DNA from 4 places in the Adlercreutzia sp. ZJ242 genome. Region 4 is predicted to be linked to each of the others. Evidence: predicted binding sites of a transcription regulator. Region 4 holds the regulator's gene; each other region holds the start of a gene.
What was found. Region 4 encodes LexA, which represses DNA repair genes until DNA is damaged. Its sites were predicted from a motif close to CNAACANNTGTTNG; they were not measured.
Positions count from the first base shown of each region.

Region 1 (4,852 bases), on a different contig from region 4:
AGGGAGCGGTCGAGCGCCAGGTCGTCCTCCACGAGCTCGGGCGTCACCGCCCGCGCGTGCGCGTCAGCGCCCGCCGCGGCCTCGCCGCGTGCGCCGCCCAAGCCGCCCGCCGCGGCCTCGAACACCATTCCCTCTATGCGTACGCTGTCGTCCATAAACCCCTATCGGCTTCCCAATCGCTTCAACGCATATTGTAGCAGCGCCGCCTCGGCAGCCCCCTCGGGCGCTCCCTTGAGCGCAAGATCAGCCTCGGCCGACGTGAAGCCCATCGACAGCAGCGCCTCGGCGGCCCCGCTCAGGCGCGCGTCGACCACCGACTTCTCGTCAGGAGCCGCGCCGAACAGGCTCTCGGCCCCCGCGTCGAGCGAGCCCTTGAGCTCGAGGATGATGCGCGAGGCGGTCTTCTTGCCCACGCCGGGGATCTTCGCCACCAGGGAGGTGTCCTGGGCGGCGACGGCATCGGCCAAAGCGCGCGGCGAGAAGGTGGACAGCGCCGCGAGCGCCACCTTCGGCCCTACGCCGCTCACCGTGATCAGCCGCTCGAACAGCGCCTTCTCCTCCTGCGTGAGGAACCCGAAGAGCGCCGCCCCGCTCTCGCTCACCTGCAGGTAGGTGAGCACGGACACGCTCTCGCCCACGTCAGGCAGCTTCGCGAGCGCCGCCGCCGACATGGAGACGGCGTATCCCACGCCGTTCACGTCGACATACGCCATGCTGGGGGTCTTCCCCGCCAGCCTTCCGCTTAAAAAGGCAATCATCACGCCTCACCTTCCCCGCCGGTCGCTCCACCGCGCCGCCGCGTCCGACGCGGTTGCGCGCCGCGCGACGCCTGCGCCGCCTCCGCCTTCGCCACCAGCTCGTCGAAGCGCCTCTCGGCGCGCGCGAACCCGTCGTGCGTGGTGTAGCAGATGGCGGCTGCCAGCGCGTCGGCCGCATGGTCGGGCTGCGGCACCTCCTCGAGCTGCAAGAGCTGGCGCACCATGTACTGCACCTGCTCCTTCTCGGCCGAGCCCGTGCCCACCACCGCGAGCTTGATCTGGCGCGGGGTGAACTCCCCCACCGCGAGCCCGCCCTCCGCGCACGCCACGAGCGCCGCGCCGCGCGCCTGCCCCGTGGCAAAGGCCGCCGTGATGTTCTGGCCGAACCACACGGTCTCGATGCCCACGCAGGTGGGGCCGAAGCGCCGCACCACCGCGCCGATCTGGTCGTGGATCTTCAGGAGGCGCTCCGCGAGCGGCTGGCTCGCGGGCGTGGAGACGCACCCGTACGCCACGCAGGCGAGCCGTGAGCCGCGCTGCTCGACGATGCCCCAGCCCGTGTTGGCCAGGCCCGGGTCGATGCCCAGTATGACGCGCTCGACTGACGCCACGATCACAACCCCGCTTTCTCAACAAGTGAGGCTATGATAGAACAAGCGTTTGCCAAAAGCAAGGGCACGAGCAAACAAATGTTTCGGACAGTGCGGCGCCCGCTCTTTACGCGAACTTTGCCCCTGCCTTGGAGCGTGTTTTCGCTCCCCTGAATTCATCCTGACGTTCCCTCCCTACGATGTCCTCATGCTGCGCCAAGGCGAGCCGGGCGCGATCAAAGCATCCGAGGCGCACGCGTTCGATGCCGCTGCCAGACCATGCAAGGCAGACGCATCCGACATCCCGTTTGAAGAAAAAAGAAGAGCAAAGGAGACGCACGTGAAGGAGAAGAACTCTGCCATGAATGATCTCGAAGCCGCATACGATCAGGGAACGTTCGGCGTGTCACGCCGCACGTTCCTCAAGCTGGCCGCCGTCACCGGCGTGTGCGCCGCCGGGGGGCTTTTGGTCTTTCCCGACCAGGAGGCCGCAGCTGCGTTCACGGCACCGAGCTCTCCCCAATGGCCGACACTCTCCGGCAGCAAGGTGCGCTTTACCGTGCACAGCGACACTCATGTGGGCGCTGGCGAGGAAAACGCCTACCGCGAGAAGGTGCCCGCCGCCTTCAGCGCCATCTACGGCATGGCCCCGCAGGTCCACGGGCACTTCTTCGTGGGCGACTCGGCAGACAACGGCACAGCGGACGACTACGACAAGCTGGCCGAGCTGCTGAACGCGCATGCGAAGAGCCCCGTGGGCATCGTCATGGGCAACCACGAGTACTACGCGCATAGCGGCAGCAAGGACAGCGCTCAGGCGGAGTTCAAGGAGTTCCTGTCGTCGAAGCTGACGGTGGCGGGCTCGTTCCAGATTCCCGGCGGCGCCAACGAGGGCCAGACAGACTGCGACTTCGTCGTGGGCGGCACCGATGCTCCCGGCAGCGGCTACCACGTGATTGCCCTCTCATCGCATCCGGGCGGCTATGACAACAGCTGGTACGGCGACCGCCAAGATTGGGTACGTGAGCGTGTTGCCGCCGCAGTGGCGGAGGATGCGAGCAAGCCCGTGTTCCTGCTGACGCACCACCCCTTCGGCAACACGGTCTGGTACAGCGTGGGCGGCAGCTGGAACGGGAAGTTCGGCACCGACAGCTCTGACGTAGAAGGCAACGACGACGCCTTCTACAAGGAGCTTGCCGGGAAGTACCATCAGCTCATCCACTTCTCGGGGCATACGCACATCCCGATGGCCGACCCGCGCTCCATCTACCAGGACGACGGCTTCACGCTCATCCAGACCGCCACGTTCGCGAACAACTTCTGGATGAGCGGCGACGGCCTGGACGAGACGGGGAGCGGCGAGGAACACCCCAATGCCGGGCAAGACGCCAGCCAGTGCGAGCTGGTGGAGATCGACACGGCGACGCATGCCGTCACGATCCACCGCCTGGACTTCCGCAACGGCGCCGCCCTCGGGCAGCCTTGGGTGATCGTCCCCTCCCAGGGGCGCGACGGCTTCCGGTACACGCATGCCGGCATGGAGCAGGCGGCCAAGCCGCCCCTGGTTAAGGAAGGCGCCTCCGTCTCGGTGCCCGAGGAGACCATCAGCGACATGGACGCCTCGTTCGCGCTGACGGCTGACAAGGTGTCCGCCGACGCCTCGGGCGTGAACGACGACGTGGTCATCTCCTACCGCGTCACGGTCGCGCGCGCGTCTGCCCCGGACGCTCCCGTGTTCAATGCGCGCTTCATGTCCGACTACTACAAGGCGGACGTCAACCAGCCGGCTGTGTTCGAGCGTCCGCTGTTCGGCGCGGCGCTCGAGGAGAAGACCGCCTACGTGCTGCGCGCCTACGCCGTCAGCGCGTTCGGGAAGGAGGCGCTTGTCGGCGAGACGGAGTTCACGACCGCCGAGAAGGTCCCGCCCTCGCTGGGCGCCCCGCTGCTTCACCTCGACTTCGCCACCGGCGCGCACGACGACCGTGCCGCCAAGCCGCATGCCGCCGTGCCCTTCGGCGCGTTGACCTACGAGACGGACAGCGCCTTCGGCGTTCCGGTTGCGCTGTTCGACGGCGAGTCGGCCGTGGGGTACGAGTTCGCCGACAAGGACTACGCCGCCATCGCGCAAGCCGAGACCATCGAGGTGCTGTTCCAGTTCACCGCAGAACCGACGGATACTTACTTCGACCTGTTCTCCAGCGCGAGTGGCGTGGGACAGGACTTGAGCTATTACGCTCCCAAGCTGCGGCACTACACCAACGTGGGGAACGGAAGCGACTACGTATACACCGACGGAGAGGTGCCGCTGAACACGTGGACGCACGTGACGGTGACCTACGACGGCGAGACCATGAAGTACTACCTGAACGGCCAGCTGGTATCGCAGAAGCGCAACGTGGGCTCCATCCCCGCGCCGAAGGCCGATTTCAAGCGCTGGTTCGTGGGGGCCGACGTGGACAGCGAGGGCGGCATGGAGCACCCGATGGTGGGCAAGGTCGCCTTCGCCAAGCTTACGCCTGTCGTTGCCACCCAGGAGCAGGCGACCATGCTCTACACGGCCTCGGCTCCGGTGGCGAAGGCCGCGGAGGCTCCGAGCGCCGAGGAGATGGGCACCGCCACCGTGGGCCAGGCCTACCTTGTGCCGAACGTGCTGTTCACCGACGTCGCCGGCACGGAGCTCCAGGCAGTGCCGGAGGTGACCGACCCCAACGGGCAGGCAATTGAGCTGATGAAGACGGCGGCGGAGGCGGCTGCGCTTGCCGAGGGCACGCTGTCGGCGTCTGCCCATGCAAGCTACCGCTTCGTCCCTGCCGCCGAGGGCACCTACGTCGTGACGTACCTTGCCGGATACGCCCAGCGGCCGACCGCCGAGGTCGTCGTCTCCGCGGCTCCTGCGCCCGAGCCCGGCGAGGGCGGCGACACGGGCAACGGCGGCAACGCGGGCGGCAACGGCGAGGGCGGCGGCACGGGCAACGGCGGAAACACGGGCGGCGGCAACGCGGGCGGCAACGGCGCGGGCGGCGGCAACGCGCCCGATGCTGGCACGACGCCCGGCACCGGCTCGGGCGCGAACGGCGCAGGCGGCAGCTCGGGCGCGGGCGCGAACGGCAGCACGGAGACGGTGACGCTGCCGACCGGCACGAAGCTCGCCCAGACCGGCGACGAGCTCTCGGTTGCCACCAGCGCCCTGATCGGCCTCGTGGCAACCGCCGGCGCCGCCGCATGCGTGGCGCGAGGCTTCCTGAAGGGCGAGTTCTCCGGAGACGACGGGAACGCGTAAGTAACGATGGCGTTGGCGCGGCGTGCAGGGTGCGGGCCTTAGCAAAAGGCAACCCCGCCCGCAAACGCGCCCTCACGCACAAGGCGAAAAGCCAGTTGAAGAGAGAAAGCGAGCCTAAGGGGGCTCGCTTTCTCGTCGGGGCTTTTGCTCCAGCCCCAGCTGCCTTGCCACCCAGCCCGATGCTACTCGGCCTGAGGAGGCATCTTGGTGGGATCGAAGCCGCT
Region 1 covers NZ_JAAKEE010000052.1:3,087-7,938, forward strand. Annotated here, with positions in the region: gene ruvB (Holliday junction branch migration DNA helicase RuvB) at 1-155, opposite strand, end outside; gene ruvA (Holliday junction branch migration protein RuvA) at 162-758, opposite strand; gene ruvC (crossover junction endodeoxyribonuclease RuvC) at 758-1,369, opposite strand; gene G7Y49_RS10090 (LamG-like jellyroll fold domain-containing protein) at 1,689-4,628, shown strand; gene G7Y49_RS10095 (hypothetical protein) at 4,811-4,852, opposite strand, start outside.
Region 1: ruvC (crossover junction endodeoxyribonuclease RuvC) is a predicted target of LexA. The motif match lies at 1,441-1,454, and genes of this name have one in related genera.

Region 2 (4,852 bases), on a different contig from region 4:
GCCTTCGGCTCGAGCTACAACCTGGTGGGATTCCAGACCAACCTCACCTTCCCCGAGCAGAAGCGCGTGTTCCGCATGATCCCCGGCCTCGAGGGCGCCGAGTTCGCGCGGTTCGGCGTCATGCACCGCAACACGTTCATCGACGCGCCGCGCCTGCTCGACGCGCACGGGCGCCTGACCACGCCCGCCGCGCGCGCCCTCCCCGCGCCCGTGTACGTGGCGGGGCAGCTCGCGGGCACGGAGGGGTACTGCGAGGCCATCCGCTCGGGGCTGCACGTGGCGCTTGCCGCGACGGCCGACCTGCGCGGAATTGCGCTGCCGGAGCTGCCGCGCGAGACGGTGTACGGCGCGCTTCTGGCGTATGCGACCGACGCGGCGACTGCCGACTACCAGCCCATGCACGTGAACTTCGGCATCATGCCGCCTCTGCCCGAGCGCGTCCGCAACAAGGCGGCGCGCTACCACGCCTACGCCGCGCGCGCGAACGAGGCGCTCCTGCGCTACCGCAGCGCACTTGAGGCGGCGGGGCTCCTCCCCGCGTGGGCCTCGCGAGGCGCGGCGAATGCGAGCGCGACAGGCGCGGCGGCCGCGGCGGCTGGGAACGGGCTGGCAGGCGAAGGGGAGGGCGCATGACGCCCGATCCCGGCGAGTCCGCGGCGGAGGCTGCGGCTGGCAGGCGGGAGCCCGCCGCTGGCGAGGTCGGATCCGCGCTCGCAGCCGAAGCGCCTGCGGGCTCGCCCGGCGGCGCCCCCGTGCTCCCCGGCGCGTCGCACGTCGAGGACTTCTGCCGCGCGCTCGCCGTCGAGCGCAACGCGAGCGCGCACACCGTGCGCAACTACCGCGTCGACCTGACCGACTACCTGCGCTGGGCCGAGCGCGCCTCGCTCGACCCGCTGCACGTCACGCACAAGCAGCTGCGCCTCTACCTGGGCGAGCTCGACCAGGCGCGCTACTGCCGCACCACGGTGAACCGGCGCCTGTCGGCGCTGCGCAGCTTCTTCCGCTGGCTGGTGGGCGAGGGCCGCGTGGACGTCGACCCCGCGAGCGTGCTGCAGGGCCCCAAGACGCCCCGAAGCCTGCCGAAGGTGATCAAGCCGGCTGACATGGCGCGGCTTCTGTCGGTGCACGCCCCGCGCGCCCTCGACGGCACCCCGCGCGAGCAGACCTGCGAGGACCTGCGCGACCTGGCCCTGCTCGAGCTCCTCTACGCATGCGGCGCGCGCGTGTCGGAGGCGTCGGGCCTCAAGGCGGCCAACGTCGACCTCGCGCGCGGCCAGGTGAAGGTGCTCGGCAAGGGCGCGAAGGAGCGCATCATCCCCGTCCACGAGCTCGCCGTGCAGGCCATGCGCGCCTACGCCGCAGAGGGCCGCCCCCAGCTGCTGAGGGGGAGGGCCTCGGAGTTCTTCTTCGTCTCCGCGCGCGGGAACCGGATGTCGCCCGACGCCATCCGCAAGATGTTCAAGGCGACGGTGCGCGCGGCGGGGCTCGACGAGAGCCTGTCGCCCCACGCCATGCGGCACACCTTCGCCACCGACCTGCTCTCCGGCGGCGCCGACCTGCGCAGCGTCCAGGAGATGCTCGGGCACGCGAGCCTGTCCACCACGCAGGTCTACACGCACGTCTCGCCCGAGCGCCTCAAAGCCGTCCACGCCCAGGCCCATCCCCGCGGGTAGGGGCGTCGAGCGCCGGAAAGGGCTGGGGTGCGATGGGGCGTTGCGGCGCGGGCAAGCTGCGGGGTGGGTGCGAGCGCAAGGGCTACCAGGGCGCAGTCCGCGGTGCGCGCAACATCCCGGGGCGGTTACGGGTTGGCGGTGGGGCGCTGACGGATGCCGGCTGCGCCTCGCGGGCGCGCCTGCCTCCCCGTATGCTGGCGGCATCGGAAACGCCTCGTCGCAAAGGAGGTCGCCATGAGCCGCAAGAAAGCCCGCGCCCTGTTCGCCGCCGCCCTGACCGCCCTGTCGTTCGCCCCGTTCTTCATGTAGGCGCGCCAATCGAGATGTGCGAAATCGCTGAAGTCGCGGAAAACGTCGCATGTTTTACGAACATAGTTTCGCTTTTTGAGCTACAATGCGTGTTCGAGAAAACGAACGAGCGGGAAAGCGGAGCTCATGGGACAAAGCGAAATCGTCATCAAGGGTGCGCGCGAGCACAATCTGAAGAACGTCGACCTCACCATACCGCGTGACAAGCTCGTGGTCATCACGGGCCTGTCGGGATCGGGGAAGTCGAGCCTGGCCTTCGACACCATGTACGCCGAGGGGCAGCGCCGCTACGTCGAGAGCCTCTCCAGCTACGCGCGCATGTTCCTCGGGCAGATGAGCAAGCCCGACCTCGACTCCATCGACGGCCTGTCGCCGGCGGTCTCCATCGACCAGAAGACCACGTCGAAGAACCCGCGCTCCACGGTGGGCACCACCACGGAGATCTACGACTACCTGCGCCTGCTGTTCGCCCGGGTGGGCACGCCGCACTGCCCTGAGTGCGGGCGCGAGATCAAGAAGCAGACCACCGACCAGGTCACCGACGAGATCGTCAAGCTCGGGATGGGCGAGGAGCGCCGCGCCATCCTGATGGCGCCCGTGGTCACGGGCCGCAAGGGCGAGTTCACCAAGCTCTTCGCCGACCTGCAGAAGGAGGGCTTCTCGCGCGTGCGCGTTAACGGGGAGATCATGAGGCTCGGGGACGAGCCGCTCACGCTCAACAAGAAGATCAAGCACTTCATCGACGTGGTGGTGGACCGCGTGACGCTCAAGCCCTCGGCCGTGAGCCGCGTCGCCGAGGCGGTCGAGCTCGCCTGCAAGCTCGCCGAGGGGCGCGTGCTCGTGCAGGTCATGGGGCCCGACGGCAAGCCGCAGGGGCCGGCCGCGAGCGCGTCGTCGGGCGCCACGGGCGGCCTGGGCGCGGGCGAGCACCTGTTCTCGTTGGCGCTCGCGTGCCCCGAGCACGGCCACTCCCTCGACGAGCTCCAGCCGCGCGACTTCTCGTTCAACGCGCCGTACGGCGCCTGCCCCGACTGCCTGGGCCTGGGCAGTCGCGACGAGGTGGACCCGTCGCTCGTCATCCCCGACCCGTCGCTGTCCCTCGCGGAGGGCGCGGTGGCGCCGTTCAAGAGCGGCAACTACTACCCGCAGGTGCTGCGCGCCGTGGCGATCCACCTGGGCGAGGACCCCTCCACGCCGTGGGAGGACATGAGGCCCCAGAGCCAGAGGGCGCTCCTGCACGGCCTGGGCGCGGAGAAGGTGCGCGTCGACTACGTCACGGTGGACGGCCGCGACACCTACTGGTTCATCGAGTGGGAGGGCGTCCTGGAGGCGGTCAAGCGCCGCTACTCCGAGGCCCAGAGCGACTCCCAGCGCGAGAAGCTCTCCGCGTACTTCGCCACCATCCCCTGCAAGACGTGCAAGGGGCGGCGCCTGCGCCCCGAGATCCTGGCGGTGACGGTCGGCGGGAAGTCCATCCACGACGTCACCGAGCTGTCGGCGAAGGACTCGCTCGAGTTCTTCGAGGGCCTGAGCTTCACGGGCCAGGACGACGTCATCGCGGGGCCCATCGTGAAGGAGATCAAGGCGCGCCTGCGCTTCCTGGTCGACGTCGGGCTCGACTACCTCACGCTCGAGCGCGCCACGGCCACGCTCTCCGGCGGCGAGGCGCAGCGCATCCGGCTGGCCACGCAGATCGGCGCGGGCCTCATGGGCGTGCTCTACATCCTCGACGAGCCCTCGATCGGCCTGCACCAGCGCGACAACGAGCGCCTGATCGCGACGCTCGAGCGCCTGCGCGACCTGGGCAACACCGTGATCGTGGTGGAGCATGACGAGGACACCATCCGCGCCGCCGACTTCGTGGTGGACATGGGGCCGGGCGCGGGCGAGCACGGCGGGGCGGTGGTCGCCGCGGGCACGCCCGAGGAGATCATGCGCGCGCAGGGCTCGCTCACGGCCGACTACCTCGCGGGGCGCCGCCGCATCGAGGTGCCGTCCGCGCGCCGCCATCCCAGGCGCGGGTCGCTCAAGATGACGGGCGCCGCCGAGAACAACCTGCGAAACGTCACCGTCGAGGTGCCGCTCGGCACGCTGACGGTGGTCACGGGCGTGTCGGGCTCGGGCAAGAGCTCGCTGGTGACCGACACGCTGGCGCCGGCGCTCGCCAACCGGCTGAACCACGCGCACCGCCGCACGGGCGCGTACCGCAAGATCACGGGCACGGAGAAGCTCGACAAGGTCATCAACATCGACCAGAGCCCCATCGGGCGCACCCCGCGCTCGAACCCCGCCACTTACATCGGGCTGTGGGACGACATCCGCGCGCTGTTCGCCTCCACGGCGGAGGCGAAGGCGCGCGGCTACGCGCCGGGCCGCTTCTCGTTCAACGTGAGCGGCGGGCGCTGCGAGGCGTGCAAGGGCGACGGGCAGATCAAGATCGAGATGCACTTCCTGCCCGACGTGTACGTGCCGTGCGAGGTGTGCGGCGGCAACCGCTACAACCGCGAGACGCTCCAGGTCACCTACCGCGGCGAGAACATCGCCCAGGTGCTCGACATGACGGTCGAGGAGGCGCTCGCCTTCTTCGAGAACATACCGGGCATCCGCCGCAAGCTGCAGACGCTCTTCGACGTGGGGTTGGGCTACATCCGCCTGGGGCAGCCCGCCACCACGCTCTCGGGCGGCGAGGCGCAGCGCGTCAAGCTCGCGAGCGAGCTGCAGAAGCGCCAGAGCGGCAAGACGTTCTACATCCTCGACGAGCCCACCACCGGGCTGCACTTCGAGGACGTGCGGCAGCTGCTCATCGTGCTGCAGCGCCTGGTTGACGCGGGGAACACCGTGCTCGTGATCGAGCACAACCTCGACGTGAT
Region 2 covers NZ_JAAKEE010000002.1:99,007-103,858, reverse strand. Annotated here, with positions in the region: gene trmFO (methylenetetrahydrofolate--tRNA-(uracil(54)-C(5))-methyltransferase (FADH(2)-oxidizing) TrmFO) at 1-633, shown strand, start outside; gene G7Y49_RS01230 (tyrosine recombinase) at 630-1,673, shown strand; gene uvrA (excinuclease ABC subunit UvrA) at 2,109-4,852, shown strand, end outside.
Region 2: uvrA (excinuclease ABC subunit UvrA) is a predicted target of LexA. The motif match lies at 2,040-2,053, and genes of this name have one in related genera.

Region 3 (4,852 bases), on a different contig from region 4:
AGGTACCACGTGCTCCCGTCGAAGACGCCGGCGAGGTGGTGGTTCTCGTCGTAGATGATGAAGGGCTGTATGCTGAAGCGCTCGACGAAGTGCCCCATGACCAGCGGGACCACGCTGTCGCGCGGGTTGCAGCGCGCGAACCACACGTCCGCCTCGTCCGACCTGAGGTGCTCGAAGCGGATGAACTGGCGCATGTGCTCGCACTCCTGGTCAACCGCGCGCGCTATCCTGAACAGCGGCTCGACCGCCGGGTGCGTGACGTCGGACAGGGCGCGCCCGCGCTGCTTGGGGCACGGCCCCCTCCCCTGCGCGCCCGAGCACGTCGCGCGCTTGCGGCAGCGCGTGCAGTCGCGCTTCTTCTGGCTGTCCATGGCGTAGCGGACGAAGCGGTACGCGGCGGTTCCCGCGTCCTCGCGCGCGGAGAGCGCCGCTTTCCTCACGGCGCTGAACGCCTGGTGCCCGCATGCCCGGCACAGCCCGCGGCGCACGCGGTCGGCGTGCGCGACGTCCGTCTCGATGCGCGCTAGGCGCTGCGCCAGCCGCGGCTGCATGACGCCCTCGCGCACGACGTCGGAAGGGTCCTCATGGTTGGCGTAGGCCGCGAAGATCGCCGAGAGCAGGCCTTCGAGCGTCCCGTCGTAGACGTAGGCCACCTCGTCGTATACCTCAGGCTGCGCGGGCATCAGAACAGCGCCTCCACCGTCGGCTTCGCGCGCCGCGCACCCGCGAGCGCCCGGCGCTCCTGCGCGGCCGCTCCCCTCGTGACGCCTGCGCCGCTGCCGCCGCCCGACCTGCCGGCCGCTGCCGTGCCCGCCACCATGCCCGCGCCCGTCTCCGCGCCCGCGAGCGCCCGGTTCTCCTGCGCGGCGCGCCCCCGCCCGAGCGCGCGCTCCTTCTCGGGCGTGCTCACGGAGTCGAACAGGCTCATCTGGCCGGGAAGCGCCCTGTCGGCACGCCTGCCGTGCCGCCCGCCCTGGATGGGGGCCGCAAGCGCCGCGTGCAGCGACTCGCGCGAGAACTCGACGCCGGCGCCCGCGTACGTGCCGTTGCACGTGATGAAGTAGCGGGCGCGCTTGTAGGCCACGCCGAGGCGGCGCAGCTCGTCCTCGCGCAGCGTCGACTGGCGACGCGCGCGCACGATGAGCTTGGCGCCGCGCACGCCGATGCCCGGCACGCGCAGGAGCGTCTCGAACGGCGCGGTGTTCACCTCGACGGGGAACAAGTCCAGGTTGTTCAGGGCCCAGTTCGCCTTCGGGTCAACGTCGGTGGCGAGGAACGGATGCGCCTCGTCGATCACCTCGCCCACCTCGAACCCGTAGAAGCGCATGAGCCAGTCGGCCTGGTAGAGGCGGTGCTCGCGGTTGAGCTGGATGGCGTCGGTGGAGGGAAGCCGCGCGTCTTCGTTCACGGGCAGATACGCGCTGAAGAACACGCGCTTGAGTGAGAGCGAGCGGTAGAGCGCGGCCGACAGGCTCAGGATCTGGTAGTCGCTCTCGGGCGAGGCGCCGATGATCATCTGGGTTGACTGCCCGGCGGGCACGAAGGCGCGCGCCGCCGCGCGCGGGCGACTGCTCGCCATGTACACGGTGGTGCGCCGCCGCACGAGCGCGCGCGACTCGACGTCCTCCGCGATGGACTCGCTGATCTGCCGCATGGGAGCCAAGATGGCGCGCTTCGACTTCTGCGGGGCAAGCAGCGCAAGGCTCTCGCTCGAGGGCAGCTCGAGGTTCACCGACATGCGGTCGGCCAGATGCCCGAGGCGGGTGATGAGCTCAGGTGAGGTGCCCGGCACCGCCTTGGCGTGGATGTACCCGCGAAAGCCGTACTCGCCCCGCAGTATCTCGAGCGTCTGGATCATGAGCTCGGAGGTGAAGTCGGGGTTGCGCATGACGCCCGAGCTGAGGAACAGCCCCTCGATGTAGTTGCGGCGGTAGAACCCGATGGTGAGGTCGGCCAGCTCGCGCGGCTTGAAGCACGTGCGCACCACTCCCTCGTTGCTCGCGCGGCTCGAGCAGTAGGCGCAGTCGAACACGCACACGTTGGTCATGAGCACCTTGAGCAGCGTAATGCAGCGGCCGTCGGCGGTGAAGCTGTGGCAGCAGCCCGCTGACGACGCCGCGCCGAGCCGCCCCTTCTTCCCCGCGCGGTCGACGCCCGAGGAGGTGCAAGCCACGTCGTACTTGGCCGCGTCGGCGAGGATCTCGAGCTTGTCGGCGACGTTCATGGGCCTGGCCTCCTGAATAGCGAAACATCTGTTCTTGCGAATGTTTGTTTGCTATAATATCGAACGGACATTCGCCTGTCAAGGGAAAGGGAGGCTCGGAAGATGCGCGGAGGAGGTGGTCGCAAGCTGCTCGGGAAATGCCGTCGCGGAAGCCTAGGCGCCCGTGCCGGAGAACTCCGGGATGAAGCTCTCCTCGCAGGCGCCGCCCTCCTGCCAGAAGTAGTCGGGCACGCCGAGGGCGTCGGCGAAGTCGAGCAGCTCCTCGTACTCCTCGTCGGGCACGCGGCACGCCAGCTCGGGGCAGCGCGCGAGCACGCGGCGCGCCCGCGCGTCGCCCGCCTGCGCAGCCGTCGCCACCACGGGCGTGTACTGGTTCATGATGGAGAGGCGCACGTCGGCGCCGTAGCGCTCGTGCACCGTCTGCACCACGCGCTTGGAGTCGTCCAGGTGCCCCGGCAGGATGAGGTGGCGCACCACCACGCCGCGCGTCATGCGCTCCTGCCCGCGGTACTCGTCGTACGCCGGCGCGCCCACGGCGCGCACCATGGCGTCGAGCGCCTCCGTCGCCCGCTCAGGGTAGTCGGGCACGTGCGAGTAGCGCGCGCCGAGGGACGCGTCAGCGTACTTGAAGTCGGTGAGGTACACGTCCACCTCGTTCGCGTTGTCGCGGATGGCGCGCGCGGTCTCGTACCCGCTCGTGTTCCACACGATGGGAAGCGCCAGGCCGCGTACGCGGGCCAGGCGCACCGCCGCGCGCGCATGGGGGGCGTAGTGCGTGGGCGTGACGAAGTTCACGTTGAGCGCGCCCTGCTGCTCGAGGTCGAGGCACATCGCAGCCAGGTCGGGCACGCGTGCGGGCGCGCCGAGGGCGCCGTGCGCGATCACCGCGTTCTGGCAGTAGTCGCAGCGCAGCGGGCAGTGTGCGAAGAAGATGGTCCCGCTGCCGTTGTCGCCGCTGATGGGAGGCTCCTCCCACAGGTGCAGCGCCGCGCGCGCCACGAGCACCTCCGCGCCCGCGCCGCACGCGCCCCGCTCCCCCGCCGCGCGGTTCGCGCCGCATGCCCGCGGGCACAGGTCGCACGCGGAGGGGTTGAGGTCGCCGTCGTCGATTGCGGCAGCTGCGCCGCAAGCGCCCAGGGTATCGTCGCCGAGGGCGGCAGCTGCGCTGCGGGCGCTGGCGCAAGCACCCGGTCCGGCGTCATCGAAGGAGCTCATGAGACGTCCGCGCCCCCTCGCGCCTCAGTTGTTGGAGAAGGTGCCGTAGGGATCGTCGAGGTCGTAGCCCTCGTAGTCGTCGTAGCGGTGCTCGTGATCGTGCCCGCAGCCGCAGCCGTCGTCCTCGAAGGCGTAGTCGTCCTCGCCGTCGTGCTTGCCCGCGCCGTAGACCTCCTCGGCGCGCGTCCAGTCCAGGCCGTGCTTGGCGCACTCGGACTCGTCGCCGTACACGAGCGACAGCGCCGCGGGCGACTTGTCGGCGCCGCCCACCACGGCCAGAAGCTCGAGCAGGTGCAGCGCGGCCTCGGCCTGCGGCAGGATGAGCTCCACGTCGTCGGCCGCCATGATGGCCGCGGACAGCGCGGACATGAGCATCTCGGCGTTGTAGGCGCCCGTGAAGCGCTCGGCGGCCACCGCCTCGAGCACCTGGGCCGCCGCAGGCGACGCGCCGCCCGGGCGCTCGCCCTCCCCCGCGTTGCCGCACGAGACGCTGCGGCGCGTCGCGCGGAAGAGCGCGTCAGCCTCGACGGCGCCGATGACCTGCGCCGCGAGCTGCAGCGTGTACGCCGCGCGCGCGAGCTGGGCCGATCCCGGCGCGCCCTCTTCGCTCACCTGCCCGAACAGCGCCTCGAGCACGGGCCGCGCCCTCGTGACCGCGTCAGCCTCGCCCGCCGCGAAGCACGCGGCGTTCTCGCGCGAGAGCGCGTCGGCGGCGGCCACGTCGGCCACCACGAGCGGCGCCTCGACCAGCGCGAGGTCGCTCACCGTGGCCACGGCGCTCATCTCGCGCGCGAAGCTCGGCGTAGTGGCGCTCAAGTCGATGAGCAGCGCGCCGGGCATCGCCGACTGGATGACGCCCCCCTCTCCGAAGTAGAGGTCCTCGAGCGCGCCCTGGCTCGTGCAGAACGTGATGACCACGTCGGCGGCGGCCACCTCGGAAGCGCGCGCAAGCCCCGCAGCCTCAAGGCGCCCCGCCATCGCGTCGATGAGGCCATCGCTCCCGCGGTAAGCGTACGACTGAGCCATGATCTAGTTGCCCCCCTTCACGCGGCGCGCGATGCGGTCGGCAACCGACAGGTTCTCGCGCTTGTCCCGTCCCCAGAACACCACGGCCAGCATGCCGGGCCCCACGTGACTGCCGATGACCGGGCCGATGTTGCACTCCAGGAACATGATGTTCTCGTCGACCTTCAGAAGCGCGTCCCTCAGGCGCTGCGCGTCCTTCGGGCAGTCGGCGTGCCCGATGGCCACGTACCGGCTCGGCCCGTTGTCCGCCGCGTTCTTCTGGAAGTACTCGGCCAGCTGCTTGATGCCCTTCTTGCGCCCGCGCGCCACGCCCACGAGCGCCAGCTTGCCGTCGGCGTCGATGTTGAGCAGCGGCTTCACGTCGAGCGCCGAGCCCGCCACGGCCAC
Region 3 covers NZ_JAAKEE010000003.1:115,601-120,452, forward strand. Annotated here, with positions in the region: gene G7Y49_RS02020 (TIGR03915 family putative DNA repair protein) at 1-683, opposite strand, end outside; gene G7Y49_RS02025 (putative DNA modification/repair radical SAM protein) at 683-2,224, opposite strand; gene G7Y49_RS02030 (radical SAM protein) at 2,378-3,439, opposite strand; gene G7Y49_RS02035 (NAD(P)-binding domain-containing protein) at 3,464-4,465, opposite strand; gene G7Y49_RS02040 (DegV family protein) at 4,469-4,852, opposite strand, start outside.
Region 3: G7Y49_RS02025 (putative DNA modification/repair radical SAM protein) is a predicted target of LexA. The motif match lies at 2,246-2,259, and genes of this name have one in related genera.

Region 4 (4,852 bases):
ACGACCTCGTCCTGCGCGGCGGCACGCTTCATGTCCGATGGGCCGACGACGGCCACGTGATGATGACGGGGCCTGCCGCCGAGAGCTTCGCCGGCACGGTCGAGCTGCCGGTTGAGCTGCCCCGGCTCTCGACCGGCGCGTGACGGCACGCAGCAAGGAGCCTTACCGTGTCTGAATTCGAACCCGTCATCTACCGCGGCCCCGTCACCACCTCGGAGGAGCGCCGCGAGCGCGCCGTCCTCGTCGGCGTCGACCGCCCGGGCCTTGCCTGGCCGCTCTCCTCCTCGCTCGCCGAGCTCGAGCGCCTTGCCGACACCGCCGGCGCCGATGTGGTGGCCACCACCACGCAGAAGCTCGACGCCCTCAACCCGCGCACGTTCGTGGGAAGCGGCAAAGCCGCGGAAATCGCCGACCTCGCGCGCGCCCACAGCGCCGACCTGGTCATATTCGACGACGAGCTCACGCCCTCGCAGCAGTCGAACCTCGAGCACATCGTTGACAAAGACGTCAAGGTGATCGACCGCACGGCGCTCATCCTCGACATATTCGCCCTGCACGCCACCAGCCGCGAGGGGCGCCTGCAGGTGAGGCTCGCGCAGAACCAGTACCTCTACCCGCGCCTGCGCGGCATGTGGGCGCATCTGGCCTCGAATCGCATGGGCGGCGGCGTGGGGTCGCGCTTCGGCGAAGGCGAGAGCCAGCTCGAGGTTGACCGCCGCATGGTGCGCAAGCGCATCACCTCGATCAAGCGCGAGCTCGCCCATCTGGGGGAGGTGCGCGCGCTGCAGCGCGAGAGCCGGTACGCAAGCGGCATGTTCAAGGTGGCGCTCGCCGGATACACCAACGCCGGCAAGTCGAGCCTCATCAACCGCCTCACGAACGCCGACGTGCTCAGCTACGACAAGCTCTTCGCCACGCTCGACTCCACCACCCGCAAGTTCGAGCTTCCCGAGGGACGCGAGATCACCATCACCGACACGGTGGGCTTCATCCAGAAGCTCCCCACCACGCTCGTGGAGGCGTTCAAGTCCACGCTCGACGAGATCACGGGCGCTGACCTCATCCTGCACGTGATCGACGCCTCGTCGCCCGAGTTCGAGGGGCAGACCGAGGCCGTGCGCGAGGTGCTCGGCCAGATCGGCGCCCAGGGCATCCCCTGCATCGAGGTGTTCAACAAGGCGGACCTCCTCGCTGACGAGGAGCGCGCGGGCCTTGCCGCCCGCTACCCGTTCGCCCAGGTGGTGTCCGCCCATACCGGCTTCGGCATCGAGGAGCTCGTGCGGCGCATCAGCGCTGCCGCCGCCGCGTCCGACGTGCACATGGAGGTGCTCATCCCCTACGCGAAAGGCTCGCTCGTCGCGCTCGCGCACGAGCGCTGCCACCTCATAGGGGAGGCGCACGAGGGAGAGGGGACGCGCCTCACCATGCTCGTCCCGCCGAGCTACGCCGACACGTTCGCCCCCTACCGCGTCAAGCGGGAAGGGGAGGGGGCTGAGGCGCCGAAGGCTGCGCGGCCATGAGCTGTAAGGCGGGTGCGCTTTCGAGGTGCGCTTGCCCGCCTTACAGCCTGCGGAACACCGCCACGACCTTGCCCGCGATGGAGCAGTCGCTCACGATGATGGGGTCCATGCTGGAGTTCTCAGGCTGCAGCCTGATGTGGTCCTTCTCCTTGTAGAAGCGCTTGACCGTGGCGCCGTCGTCGACGATGGCCACGACGATGTCCCCGTTGTTGGCGACGGGCTGCTCCTTCACCACGACGTAGTCGCCGTCGTTGATGCCGATCTCGATCATGGAGTCACCCCGCACCGAGAGGAGGAACGACGGCGCGTCCCCCACGATGTCCGTGGGCAGCGTGATGGTGTCGGTTATGTTCTCCTGCGCGAGTATGGGCGTGCCGGCCGCCACGTCACCCACGAGGGGAACGTCGACGACCTTGCCGAAGCTCGGCGTGATGATGTTGGTGGCCTCGTCCTCGAGCGGATAGGTGAGCGCGATGGAGCGCGACTTCAGCGGGTCGCGCTTGATGTAGCCCTTCTCCTCGAGCGCCTTCAGGTGCACGTGGACGGTGGAAGGGGAGGAGAGGCCCAGGGTCTGGCACACCTCGCGGACCGTGGGGCCATAGCCCTTTTCCCGAATACAATCCTCGATGCAGCTGAGCACTGCCTGTTGGCGTTTCGTGATCTTCTGTGCCATGGCTTTTCCTTCCTTCGCGAACAAATGTTTTAAAAAGGTATTGACATGAACTTTTGTTCGACCTATTATATCCACGAACAAAGGTTCTACGCAAGACCTGGAGGGAAGAAAAATGAAGAATCTTGAGATGAACTACCCTGTGGAAGGCACATCCGCTCTTCGTTTGGCCCCTGAGAGCACGCCCGTGCGCTGCGCGCATATCATCAGCTTTCCCGGAAAAGGCGGCGAGGCCATGCCGCACGAGGCGTCCGCGGCCTCAGACCCCGCGCAAGCTGCAGGCTCGCTCGCCGGGCTTCCGTTCAACCGGTTCACGCGCACCCAGGTGATCGTCTCCTTCGCGGCGGGCATCCTCATGAGCGTCGCCGCGCTCGTCCTCTAGCGGCCAGCATCCTTATTTCGTGCAGATGGACGCCGTCTGTACCGCATGCGGTATGATGGAGCGCAAACGAGCTTAAGGAGCGCCATGTACTGCCCATCATGCGGATACGCTGAGTCGAAGGTCGTTGACTCCCGGTCAGCTGAAGAAGGAGCGTCTATTCGCCGTCGGCGCGAGTGCCTTGCGTGCGCGCATCGCTTCACCACCTACGAGCGCCTCGGCGAGAACCCCATCATCATCATCAAGTCCGACGGCTCATCTGAGGCGTTCGACCGCCAGAAGCTCATGCGCGGCCTGCTCATCGCCTGCGCGAAGCGCCCCATCTCACCCGAGCAGATCGACGGGCTCATCTCGGGCATCGAGGGCGACTTGAGGTCCTCGCCGCGCACTGAGACGCGCTCGAAGGACCTCGGCGACATGGTCCTCGCGCGCCTCGCGAACCTCGACGACGTCGCCTACATCCGCTTCGCCAGCGTGTACAAGGACTTCCAGAGCATCGAGGAGTTCGCCCAAGCCCTCAAGGAAATGAATGCGTAGGTGCGCCATGCCGCTTAAAGTGCCCTTTCTCATGACTGACGCTGAAATCGAACGTCCGTCCTATTCCTATGAAGGTGACGCAGGGCTTGACCTGCGCGCGACGCACGCCGCCGTGCTTGAGCCCTTCGAGCGCGCGACGATCAGCTGCGGCTTTGCGCTCGCCATTCCCGAGGGCTACGCCGGGCTCGTCATCCCGCGCAGCGGGCTTGCGGCGAAGCACGGCATCTCGGTCGTCAACGGGCCGGGGCTCATCGACAGCGGCTATCGCGGCGAGGTCAAGGTCATCCTCGTCAACCTCGACGCACGCGAGGCGTTTCGCATCGAGCCCGGAGATCGCATCGCGCAGCTCGTGATCGTCGCCGTTCCCGTCGTCTCGCTCGAGGGCGCAGAGAGCCTTCCGGCAAGCGAGCGCGGAGAAGGCGGTTTCGGGAGCAGCGGACGCTAGATTTCCACGACTCAGAGGTCAGGGGAAGGCAAAACGGGGCCTTAGAACGGCTCTCAGCGCCTCGTAGATAAAACACCAGGTCAGAAGCTTACTTTTCAGAAAAGAGAACACCTGTGGACGAAAACCAGCGCAAAGAGGACAACCAGGCAGGCGAAAACCCGATGCAGCCGCCGACGCTCGGAAGAACGGCACAGCTCAAGTCAGCCCAGTCGCTCGTCACCTTCGGCATCATCGCGGGCCCTGTCTCCATGCTGCTCGGCGGCGTGCTGGTCAGCTCGATCGCACTTGCGTGCTCCATCATCGCGTACGTGAAGGTGCGCGGCGTCATCAGCTCCGAGGAGTCCATAGACGCCACAGCCCGCGCGATCCAGCGACAGGCCCTCGTAGCCTTGGCCGTCAGCTCGGTGGCGCTCGTGTTCAACGCGATCTACCTGGTCATCATGATGCCGAGCATCATCGAGGCCGTCAGCTCGGGCGATCTCTCGACGATGTTCGACTTCGGCAACATGCCTGGCCAGCAGACGCCTCCTGCAGAAACCTCCTCGATCTGGGGCTAACCTCAGGCGCCCCTGCGAGGGCAAGAGCGAGCAAGGCGAGATCCCAAGTCCACAAGCAGCCCTGGTATCCCTACCTTCCAAGATATAAATTATTGATAACATATGTTATGTAAAGTAATGCAATAAGTAATTACCATATGGAGGAAGAAGCTGCCCTTCCAAGTTTTATTCCGTTTGGGAAGGAGCACTACCTGCGACGCTTCCTCGACTCGGGAAGCTCAGGCAGCATTTTCGTCACGAGATCGGCTACGACGGCCTTGTCCTCCACATCAACCAGAAGCATCTCCGCAGCGCCTTCGTAGGGCATTTCGGACACTGCGAGGACCGCCCGCGACGCCGTCGTTTCTTTGACGAGAAAGCGATCATCGTAGATGCCGCCGAAGATCTTGCCTGATGCGTAGAGCAGGTACTCGCCCATCATCTTCCGATACGAGACCTCTGGAACGTCGGCCAGCAACTCGAGCACATAATCCAGGTATTCCACGCTGGAAGACATATCTACCTCCTCGATCAAACGTCAGATCAAGTCAAGCATAGCGGCGGACGGATCATGCGTCAAACGAGGCCCCCGACGCCGCGCCTCGGAGGGAGTGAGGCACGATGCCGGGGGCCTGTCGAAGAGGGCTCGCCTCGTTCGGGTCAACCTTGCTCTGATTCGCCTTGCTCGACCCTAACTCGCCCAAGCATGCTCAGACTGCCCTGCTCGAGCGCGGTCTGCCCTGAGCTTCCTCAAGTCGGCTTGGA
Region 4 covers NZ_JAAKEE010000026.1:14,548-19,399, forward strand. Annotated here, with positions in the region: gene dapF (diaminopimelate epimerase) at 1-143, shown strand, start outside; gene hflX (GTPase HflX) at 168-1,520, shown strand; gene lexA (transcriptional repressor LexA) at 1,561-2,193, opposite strand; gene G7Y49_RS07340 (hypothetical protein) at 2,306-2,572, shown strand; gene nrdR (transcriptional regulator NrdR) at 2,657-3,106, shown strand; gene dut (dUTP diphosphatase) at 3,114-3,551, shown strand; gene G7Y49_RS07355 (hypothetical protein) at 3,665-4,108, shown strand; gene G7Y49_RS07360 (TfoX/Sxy family protein) at 4,296-4,604, opposite strand.